Salinivibrio kushneri: one gene and its partner. The protein of the gene in region 1 binds, or shares a complex with, the protein of each later gene. Links are inferred from orthologs where the notes say so. Each region holds a gene or a part of one and is shown in the gene's direction. Other genes may lie near its edges.

Region 1 (7,667 bases):
TGCTCTGGTGGTTTTAACCAACCATTATCAAAATCAAACCGGCCTCTTCCTGCAATATAAACGCGACCCGAGAATAATCGTGTGACATGTTTAGCGACAAGCTTGGGTGAGTAGCGATTAAAAACGCGCATAACCTCTTCTTACTGGTGTGAGTGGCTGTCACCCTATATGGGTGTGAAAACGGCACCGATTGTGAAGTGGGTTTATGTCGTTGTGATGACACTGCCTAAAAAAACATTCATTTCAGCCTACCACAAATCCGCTTGGTTAAAGGCCGCTACGCAGCACGGTTTGGAGCCTAATGCCGGCAAGTCACTGTTAGTAAGCGACTGGGCCAGCCAACCGTGTGGGTAGCTTAATCGATGTGGTGGCACGATCTCGGTAGGGTCGGCAGCGTGAAACCCTAGCTGGGTGTAGAAAGCAGGATCCCCGTAGGTCATCACCGCCTGGTAATCCAATGTGCGTAACTGTTGAAGCCCGGCGCGAATCAATGCTTTTCCATGTCCTTGACGCTGATAATCCGGGTGGATAGCCATCGGGGAGAGCAGCGCAACCTTGTCCGTATGCGGGTAGGTCAACCGTGAGAAAAAGACAGCGCCCACTAACCGCTCACCGTCAATTAGCCCCCAACCATGACAGTCTTCACAGGGCGTTTCACCGAGCAGCTTATCCACCAATTGTCGGATGACTTCACCGGTGTCGGCCCCCTCACTATGCGTGAACGTTTCACTGACCTGTTGCGCCACGTAATCGGGATTAAGGGTCGATAGAGAGACGATGTTCATTAGGTTTCCTTTTGCCAGTGAGACAGGGTTGATGACGCTTTTAGGGAAGCCACGCGCTTGTCGACAATGGTGGTGATCTGATCAATGAGCCACTGCATTTTGGGATGACCGCTCGCTTGATGTCGCCATGCTAGGCCAATATCAAAGCCTGGTACCTCTATAGGGGGCGGGCTGAATACCAGGTGATTAGCATCGTTGAAGGTATCAAGCCGCGCCATAAGCTCTGGCACGGTGCATAATAGTTGTCGCCCTTTTAGCAACTGCCTCACAGTCAAAAAGCGCTGCGATCCCATCACCACTTGTCGATGGTAGCCTAGCGCTTCTAGGCTCGCATCGATTGGGCTAGAGAGCTGGCCGTGTGTGCTTACCAAGGCGTGCGGTGTGGCAACAAAATCAGCCAAGCTGATGGGCGCATCCAGTCCTGTACTTTGAGGGTCAAACAGACACACGTGTTGCTCGCGATATAATACCTGGCTGTCGAGAATATCGCTGTTGTCCGGGATGACTCCGATCACCGCATAGACATCATCATTTTTAATCGCATCTAAGCACTGACGACGGTCAACGGGGCGCAAGCTAAGTTGTGCTAAGGGAAGCTGTTGGTTGAGGGTGTCGAATAACGCAGGTGCGAAGATAAGCTCAGCATAGTCGGTAAGCCCCAGGCGAATTTGGCCGTCAAAATGGATGGGCTCAAAGGCAGGCGGGGTGAGTACATCCGTGGCGAGACTATCCAGCAAGGCGTTTATCTTCGGGGCAATATCCAACGCCCGTGCAGTGGGTACCATCTGGTGTCCACGTCGCTCAAACAAGGGGTCGTCAAGCATCGCACGTAATCGTGACAAGCTATGGCTCATCGCTGATTGACCGAGGGATAATCGCTCCGCTGCGCGAGTCACACTGCGGGTTTCCATCAAGGTGACAAACGTCACTAACAAATTAAGGTCATATTTACGCCATTGTTTTTGCGCCATCCGTTGCGTCACTCCTGAATCTAGCCGTCTTGAGCGCGGCATATGTCGCCGCATCGAGGCTGGCAAAGCGTGATGAGCTCACTCACCTTCACCCATAAACCAGCGTGAGGATCGCCACTGCTGATTGTGACGGTGTCATAACGCCAAATTCGCTCGTCAAACACAACCGCAAGCTCAGGCGATAACCCTACTGGCGCCACTGCGCCTCGCACATAGCCGGTGACGCTCTGCACTTGTTGCTCTGTGGCGAGGGTCATTCGCCGACATTCCAGCAACTGGCGGACTTTAGGCGGGCTCACTTGTTGGTCGCCTGGTACGCAGGCCACCGCATAACGTCCGCCCATATCCCGTAACACCATGGTTTTGAGCATGTGCGACGCACAAATACCGCGTTGTGCAGCGGTGTCTTCTATCGACTGAGTTGCCTGTGACTGCCACAAGACTTGGTAGCCGATATGGGCACTGTCTAGCGTGGCCGTCACCGGTGTTTGCCAATTGGAACCCGCGTTCACGGCTTAATCATTATCCTCAAGTGAATAAGGTAGTGGATCGCGTTGCCAAGCGTGTGATGGCGACTCGGCGAGGCGGAAAGCGGTGTCGTCATCCAGGTTGTTTGGCAGTACAGCCAATACCGTGGCACGGCCATTTGCTTCTCGGTAGCCAGCGATTACCGTCCCTCCAGAACGCCAATTGTCGCCCACCGCACGCTCAATTTTATCCCCTGCGACCGGTGTATGGTCGGCGTGACCGCTGAGTTTGTACATCGCACGCTTATTCATGCCTCGGTACTTGGCTCGCGCGACGGTTTCTTGGCCGGTGTAGCAGCCTTTGGTAAAGCTAATGGCATTCAGCGCTTGCAAGTTTAACGATTGAGGGATGAACTCGCCGCTGGTGGCCTGTTCGATACGCGGTAAGGCGGCATCAATGTCGTATTTGTCCCAGTATTCATGGGTCAGCAATGTCGCTTGGCCTTGATTGACAAACTCAGAGGCAGTGTCAGTATCCACGGCGAGTAACCAGCGGTTTGGCGCAATGCACACCGCGGTGCCTGATTGCCCTTGGCGAACGTTACCTTGAGAACCAACGTGCTCAGCCACCCACTTGTCTGCCTGTGCGCCAACAATACCGAGCAACACGACATCGACTTTTTCAAACGCAATCTTTGAAAAAATGGCGTATTTTTTCACTTCTTGTAGCTGGGTGGCTTCAATTGACGCTGGTTGCACCATGGCCAGTCCGTCTTGGAAGTGGAAAAAGCGCAGCACCGACCAGACTTTACCTTTGGGGTCGCAATGAGCCGCAAGGGTTGATTCGTCCTCACCAAGGCTTGCAATGTCGCAAGTAAGCTGACCTTGCAAGTAGCTTTTTGTATCGTCGCCACTTACTTTGGTGAGCGCCCAGTTATCTAGGGCGACAATAGCAAGTTCGGGTTGTTGGTCACTAGGCTGTGTGTCCGCGGGCTGAAAGGCCACGCTTTGATACCATTCGCTCATATCACTCACGCTCTTGGTTGAGAAAACATAGACTCTGCCCCGTATACTAATCCGGAGCATAAAGCTTGTCAGCCTTTGTATTGTAGGGCTATTGGGGTCTATTGCCGATTAACGCTAGAGAGCTCTCAGATTCGCTGTTTGTTTTCCGGCAAAAGTAGTCGCCTGATGGCGGCATTGATAGTATGCAACCACTGACATCATTGATAGAGGTAAGCAATGGTTAATACCGAGGATAAAGCGCGGGTTCGTTGGGCATGTCGCCGTGGCATGTTGGAGCTGGATGTGTTGGTAATGCCTTATTTTGAAGCCTGTTACGACACACTCAATCAGCAAGAAAAACAAGATTTTGTCGCATTTTTAGAAAGTGCTGATCCGGATCTGTTTGCCTGGTTGATGGGGCATGGTAAACCTGATGACCCCAAGATGAAGTCGGTCGTCGATAAGGTCGTTGCTTATAACCGAAGCAAGTTACGTACATAGCCACCTGCATTGTCCGCGTTATGTCGTTGTCGGGCTGCTTTTACTCGGACTGGCGGTAGCATGGCTGTTGATGGTACATGTTTACCTTCCTCTGAGTGCTCGCGCTGTGCTCGTCATTGGGGTAACGCGAGAATTACGCTGTTTTTATTGGCACCTTGCCACCTATGAAGGCGTGTTTCGTTTTTCCTCCGAAGGCTGGGCCGTATTGCCTCATGGCCAGTGTCGACAGCTGGCCTGCCTTTATGCCACACCTTGGTTACTCGTACTCACCACCCAACCTGATGCCCAGTACCTATATATCTGGCGTTGGGGCATACCAGATTATCACTTTCGTCTTATTTATCGTCACTGTTGTCGGCAAGGTTAGGATAGCGTGTGACATATTTGTGACAAACCGATTGCGTTGCTTTACTTTTTGACGTTATCACCGATATTCAAAAGACACGGGTTAAAAACTCTTTCGCTCAGATAATGCTGTAGGGTCGCTATGAATATTAAACAAAAACTCTTGTCACTCACCGTGATGTCGGTGCTAGCACTGCTTGCGGTTGCCGCCGTTGCATGGAAAGCGGAAACGCGGCTACAAAAAATGCACACGCAGTTAACGACGGTCTCTGATCTTGAAGTCATACTGCTTAACTTACGCCGCAATGAGAAAGACTTTCTCGCGCGCATGGACCCCAAGTACCTCTCCCGTTTTGATAACAACGTTGATGCGTTCAATCAGCTGCTGAGTGATTTCCGCGCCCGCAGTGCTTCGCTGGGTCTGCAAACAGCGACCATTGATAAAGTGAAGAGTGCGATGAAAGGGTATGCCAATGGCTTTCGCGACCTGAGTAAGGGCTACCAAACATTGGGGTTAACTCCTGAGCAGGGGATCCGCGGACAGATGCAAAACGCGAGCAACAAAATGGTAGCGGCAAGCAAAAATGACATTGTGCTTGAGAGTAGCGCCCGCTTATTAGCCGCAGATGCCAAACTGTTTGTACAAAGCAGCAACCTTGACTACATCGACGAATACCAGAGTCAAATGCAAGAGCTCGAAGATTACCTTCGTGGTGACTTGCTGGCTTTGTTTCAAGCGCATCAGGCGCAAGTGGACAAGATTGTCGCCCAGAAAAAGACATTAGGGTTAGCGGCAGATAAAGGCCTACTGGGGCAAATTCGTGGCAAAACGCACCAAGTGGAAGAGATGTTTGATGTGTTAAGTCAAGAATATGAGCAGGCCGTTGAGCAAGCTTTGCGCCAGACAGTGACGTTTACCGGCTCAGTGGTAGTGATCCTTGCATTGATGATGACAGTGATTTCCTTGTGGATGAACCGTGGCATTCAACAACGTATTTATCGATTTAGTGAGCAAATGGCTGCCATCACGCAGCAGCGCGATCTGACCTTACGCGCGGATGAAGATGGGCGCGATGAGATCTCATTGATGGCCAAAGACGTCAACCAAATGCTCACCAGTGTGCAACAAATGGTGGTCGACGTAAGCCGTGCGGTGCAAGCGCTGAATCAAAGTGCAGAGCAGGTGGAATCTCGCACCGAGGAAACAGGCGCTGCCATGGCCACCCAATTAGATGAAACCACTCATGCGGCGACAGCGATGAATGAAATGGAAAGCACCATTCGTGATATCGCGGGCAACACGGATCAAGCAGCAGATAATGCGCGCACCAGCTTAAGCCGTGCGGAGAACGGGCAAAAAGTGGTCGATGATACCAAAGCGATGATCATGACACTGGCAGAAACCCTCAGTAACACCAGTAATGAGGTGCTTGAGCTGAGTAAGCTGTCTGAGACCATTGGCTCGGTGCTGGATGTGATTAAAGATATCTCCGAGCAAACCAACTTGCTGGCGCTTAACGCGGCGATTGAAGCGGCGCGGGCCGGCGAGCAAGGGCGTGGCTTTGCGGTGGTCGCTGATGAAGTGCGACAGCTGGCGACCCGTACTCGCGAATCGACCGATGAAATTTCTGGCATTATCACCTCGTTGCAAGAGCAAACCCAGTCGGTGTCCGAACGCATGGAGCAAAGCCGAGAAGATGGTGAAACATCCGTGGGTAAGGTAGAGGCGGCTTCGCAAGAGCTGTCGCAAATCATGGAAGATATGCAGAATATCATGGATATGAGCACCCACATTGCTACCGCAATAGAGCAGCAGAGCTCGGTGGCGAAGGAAGTCAATCAGAACGTGCACAACATTCAAGATATCGCGCAAAACAGCACGGAACGAGCGAACCAAAATCGCGAAGCGGCACACAAGGTGGCTGAAGAAGCGGCGCACCTTGAGCGTGCGGTGAGAGAGTTTAAAAGCGAATAAGCGCGATAATGTCCAGTAAAAAGGCCAGCCTTATGAGGCTGGCCTTCTTCATTCAGGGCCGAAGGAGTAGTCAAAACCCGCTAACAGGGCTGATCCGGGGTTAATATGGTAGGGCCGGATTGCTCGTTAGGCTCTGGGTAATCAATGGTGTAGTGCAGCCCACGACTTTCTTTTCGTTGCATCGCGCAGCGAACCATTAACTCCGCCACTTGTAGCAAGTTACGTAATTCCAATAGGTTATTTGAGACCCGGAAATTGGCGTAGTATTCGTGTGTTTCTTGCTTAAGTAATTCGATGCGGCGCAACGCGCGTTCTAACCGTTTGGTCGAACGGACAATGCCCATGTAATCCCACATAAAAAGACGTAACTCATGCCAGTTATGCTGGATCACCACTTCTTCATCGGAACAAATCACCTGGCTTTCATCCCATGGCGGCAGGGCAGTATGAGGCTCGATATGATCTGAGTGCGCTTGAATATGTTCCGCAGCTGACCATGCATACACCACGCACTCCAGCAGCGAGTTAGATGCCATACGGTTGGCGCCATGTAAGCCGGTGTAGCTCACTTCCCCAATCGCGTATAAGCCGGGTAAGTCTGTGGTGCCGTTTTTATCCACCATCACGCCACCGCACGTGTAGTGGGCGGCAGGGACAATAGGGATCGCTTCTTTGGTCAGATCGATGCCGTATTGCTTGAGCTTTTCGTAGATGGTTGGAAAATGTTTGATCACAAACTCTGGATCTTTGTGGCTGATGTCGAGATACATACAGTCAGCGCCAAGGCGCTTCATCTCGTAGTCAATCGCGCGGGCCACCACATCACGAGGGGCAAGCTCGCCACGTGAGTCGAAGTCTGACATAAACCGCGAGCCATCTGGGCGTTTAAGGTGCGCGCCTTCACCGCGCAACGCTTCAGTGAGCAAAAAGTTGCGCGCATCAGGGTGATAGAGGCAAGTTGGGTGAAACTGGTTAAATTCCAGGTTGGCGACGCGACAGCCTGCTCGCCATGCCATGGCGATGCCATCACCGGATGATACATCTGGATTGGACGTATATTGGTACACTTTGGATGCGCCGCCTGTCGCAAGCACCACATAGTTAGTGCGCACAGTTTCAACCACTTCTTGGTTTCGGTTCCAGATGTAAGCCCCAAGCACGTGGTTAGCGCCACCTAAGCCAACTTTTTTACGGGTGATAATATCTAGCGCATTGTGCCGTTCGAGCAAGGTGATATTTGGGTGCTGACGGACATTGTCTTGCAGAGAGTTTTGCACGGCCATGCCTGTGGCATCTGCAGTATGCAAAATGCGTCGGTGACTATGACCACCCTCTCGGGTGAGGTGATAACGTGGGGTGTCATCATCGCTGTCTTCTTGATCGAACGGGACACCGCCATCGATTAACCATTGCACACAATCTTTCGCGTTGCGGGCAATAAAATCGACCACGTTTGTATCACAGATACCTGCGCCGGCAATTTGGGTATCTTCGACATGAGACTCGACCGAGTCTTGCTCGTCAAACACCGCGGCAATACCGCCCTGTGCGTAAAGCGTTGCCCCTTCGCTGAGCGGGCCTTTGCTTAATACAATCACCTTGTGGGTTGGCGCTAAGC
Region 2 (2,999 bases), 420 kb from region 1 along the record:
TCTCGATCGCCATCCTCCTATGGCTGCTTAGCCTCTCTCTCTCTTCTCCTGATGGATTCCAATCCGCTGCTGCGATTGTCGATAGCTTTTTCGTCAAACTGATCCTTTGGGGTATTTTGACCGCGCTTGCTTATCACATTGTCGGTGGCATCCGTCACTTAATCCAAGACATGGGTTATTTTGAAGAGCTTGAGTCAGGCGCGCAAAGTGCGCAGGTTGCATTTGTTATCACCGGCGTATTGTCTGTGTTGGCGGGGGTTTTAGTATGGTAACGAAAAACATCTCATCGGTCGGGCGCAATGGCGTGCACGACTATGTGCTGATTCGCGCCACTGCGATTCTCATCACACTTTACACACTTTATATGGTCGGTTTTGCCGTTTTTGGCCCTGAGATTACGTATGCCTCATGGACAGCCTTTTTCGGCCAGACCAGTACCAAAGTCTTTACCATGTTAGCCCTGGTCTCCGTGCTGATTCACGGCTGGATCGGAATGTGGCAAGTATTGACTGACTATATTAAGCCAGCCTTGCTGCGTGGCATGTTGCAACTTGGCGTTGTGGCGATGCTACTGATCTACGTTTTCGCCGGTTTCTTTGTATTGTGGGGTGTGTAAGTGAGTATTCCAGTTCGCGAATTTGACGCAATTGTTATTGGCGCAGGCGGTGCAGGTATGCGCGCCGCACTGCAAATATCTGAGCAGGGCCTAACTTGTGCACTGTTATCGAAAGTGTTTCCAACCCGCTCCCACACCGTGTCTGCGCAGGGCGGTATTACGGTAGCACTGGGTAACTCGCACAAAGATAACTGGCAGTGGCACATGTACGACACGGTGAAAGGGTCAGACTACATTGGTGACCAAGACGCCATTGAGTACATGTGTAAAACGGGCCCGCAATCAGTGATTGAGCTAGAGAAGATGGGGTTACCTTTTTCTCGGTTTGAGAATGGGTCCATTTATCAGCGTCCGTTTGGCGGCCAGTCTAAAGAGTTTGGTGGCGAGCAAGCTGCACGCACCGCGGCGGCGGCTGACCGAACCGGGCACGCACTGCTGCACACCTTGTATCAGCAAAATATTAAAAACAAGACCACCATCTTCTCTGAATGGTATGCGCTTGACTTGGTGAAAAACCAAGACGGTGTGATTGTTGGTGCGACCGCCATGTGTATGGAAACGGGCGAGATTTGCTACTTTAAGTCTAAGGCAACTGTGCTGGCGACAGGGGGAGCGGGTCGTATCTATCAGTCAACCACCAATGCTCACATCAATACCGGTGATGGCGTGGGTATGGCGCTGCGCGCCGGCGTGCCCATGCAAGACATGGAAATGTGGCAATTCCACCCCACAGGCATTGCTGGAGCGGGCGTATTGGTCACAGAAGGTTGCCGTGGCGAAGGCGGTTATCTGCTCAATAAAGATGGTGAGCGCTTTATGGAGCGTTACGCCCCCAATGTAAAAGATTTGGCAGGGCGTGACGTGGTGGCGCGTTCGATGATGATCGAGATTCGAGAAGGGCGTGGCTGTGACGGCCCATGGGGTCCACACCTCAAACTGAAGCTCGATCACCTTGGCAAAGATGTGCTCGAGTCTCGTCTACCCGGTATCCTTGACTTGTCGCGTACCTTTGCGCACGTCGATCCTATCAAAGAACCGATTCCGGTGATCCCAACCTGTCACTACATGATGGGGGGCATTCCAACACAAGTGTCTGGCCAAGCAATCAAGCAAGACCCGCTCGGCAATGACATTGAAGTACAAGGTTTGTTTGCCTGTGGCGAGATTGCGAGTGTTTCTGTTCACGGTGCCAACCGCTTGGGCGGCAACTCATTGCTCGACTTGGTTGTGTTTGGACGCGCGACCGGCCTGCATCTTGGCGAGACACTCGCTGCGCAGGTAGAAGCGCGCGATGCGAGCGAGTCAGATATTGAGGCGTCACTGGCGCGTGTTAATCGTTGGAATAGCACCCAGCAGGGTGAAGACCCGGTTGAGATCCGCAAAGATTTGCAGGCTTGTATGCAAGAAAACTTCTCTGTGTTCCGAGAAGGCGAGGCGATGGAAAAAGGACTGAAAGAGCTGAAGGAAATTCGTGAACGCCTTAAGTCGGCGCGTCTTGATGACACGTCAACCGAGTTCAACACCCAGCGTGTCGAATGTTTGGAGCTGGAGAATTTGATGGAAACCGCATACTCAACAGCGGTATCAGCTCATTATCGTACTGAAAGTCGTGGCGCACATGCGCGTTTCGACTACCAAGATCGCGATGATGAGAACTGGCTATGCCACTCCATCTATAACCCAGAAACCGAAGCTATGTCGAAGCGCGACGTCAACATGGCGCCAGTGCACCGTGAGGCTTTCCCACCGAAAGTCCGCAGTTACTAAGGGGGTCGAGAACGATGAATGTTAAGTTTTCTATCTATCGCTACAACCCAGATGTAGACAATGCGCCATACATGAAAGACTACACGCTGGATGTGCCTGAAGGGTCTGACATGATGCTGCTGGATGCACTCATTCAGCTTAAAGAGCAGGATCCAACACTGGCTTTTCGTCGCTCGTGCCGCGAAGGTGTCTGTGGCTCTGATGGCGTCAACATGAACGGGAAAAATGGTCTTGCGTGTATTACGCCACTATCCTCACTGATGGATAAGTCGGAAATCGTGATTCGTCCATTACCAGGCTTACCGGTTGTGCGTGACCTCATTATCGATATGGGGCAGTTCTATGAGAACTATGAGCGCGTCAAACCTTACCTGATGAACGATGAAACGCCACCTTCGCGCGAGAACCTACAAGCGCCGGAAGATCGCGCTGAACTAGACGGTTTGTATGAGTGCATCATGTGTGCATGTTGTAGTACCGCATGTCCTTCATTTTGGTGGAACCCTGACAAATTTGTCGGCCCAGCCGGTTTGCTTGCTGCATATCGCTGGTTGGCGGATAGCCGTGATACAGCGACCGAAGAGCGGTTATCTGATCTAGACGACGCTTTTAGTGT

What was found. Proteins that work in one complex are often made in the same cells at the same time.
Region 2: the proteins of N8M53_RS02540 (region 1) and sdhA are in contact, whole or in part, in a crystal structure (PDB 6C12), measured with the Escherichia coli proteins. The link is inferred for Salinivibrio kushneri from one-to-one orthologs.

Annotation. Positions count from the first base shown.
Region 1 is NZ_CP114588.1:510,067-517,733, forward strand. What follows is about bases 2,234-5,097. They hold N8M53_RS02540 (succinate dehydrogenase assembly factor 2), read left to right. Parts: upstream 2,234-3,465; coding sequence 3,466-3,729; downstream 3,730-5,097. Other genes in these bases: N8M53_RS02530 (aminoacyl-tRNA deacylase), read right to left, coding at 2,234-2,268; ygfZ (tRNA-modifying protein YgfZ), read right to left, coding at 2,272-3,249; N8M53_RS02545 (hypothetical protein), read left to right, coding at 3,698-4,096; N8M53_RS02550 (methyl-accepting chemotaxis protein), read left to right, coding at 4,217-5,097. Outside these bases: N8M53_RS02515 (DUF1107 domain-containing protein), read right to left, coding at 1-131; N8M53_RS02520 (GNAT family N-acetyltransferase), read right to left, coding at 249-785; N8M53_RS02525 (LysR family transcriptional regulator), read right to left, coding at 785-1,756; more of N8M53_RS02530, read right to left, coding at 1,777-2,233; more of N8M53_RS02550, read left to right, coding at 5,098-6,049; nadB (L-aspartate oxidase), read right to left, coding at 6,130-7,667. UniProt on the Escherichia coli protein: An FAD assembly protein, which accelerates covalent attachment of the cofactor into other proteins.
Region 2 is NZ_CP114588.1:936,014-939,012, forward strand. It holds sdhA (succinate dehydrogenase flavoprotein subunit), read left to right. Parts: upstream 1-616; coding sequence 617-2,383; downstream 2,384-2,999. Other genes in the region: sdhC (succinate dehydrogenase cytochrome b556 subunit), read left to right, coding at 1-272; sdhD (succinate dehydrogenase, hydrophobic membrane anchor protein), read left to right, coding at 266-616; N8M53_RS04600 (succinate dehydrogenase iron-sulfur subunit), read left to right, coding at 2,398-2,999. UniProt on the Escherichia coli protein: Two distinct, membrane-bound, FAD-containing enzymes are responsible for the catalysis of fumarate and succinate interconversion; the fumarate reductase is used in anaerobic growth, and the succinate dehydrogenase is used in aerobic growth.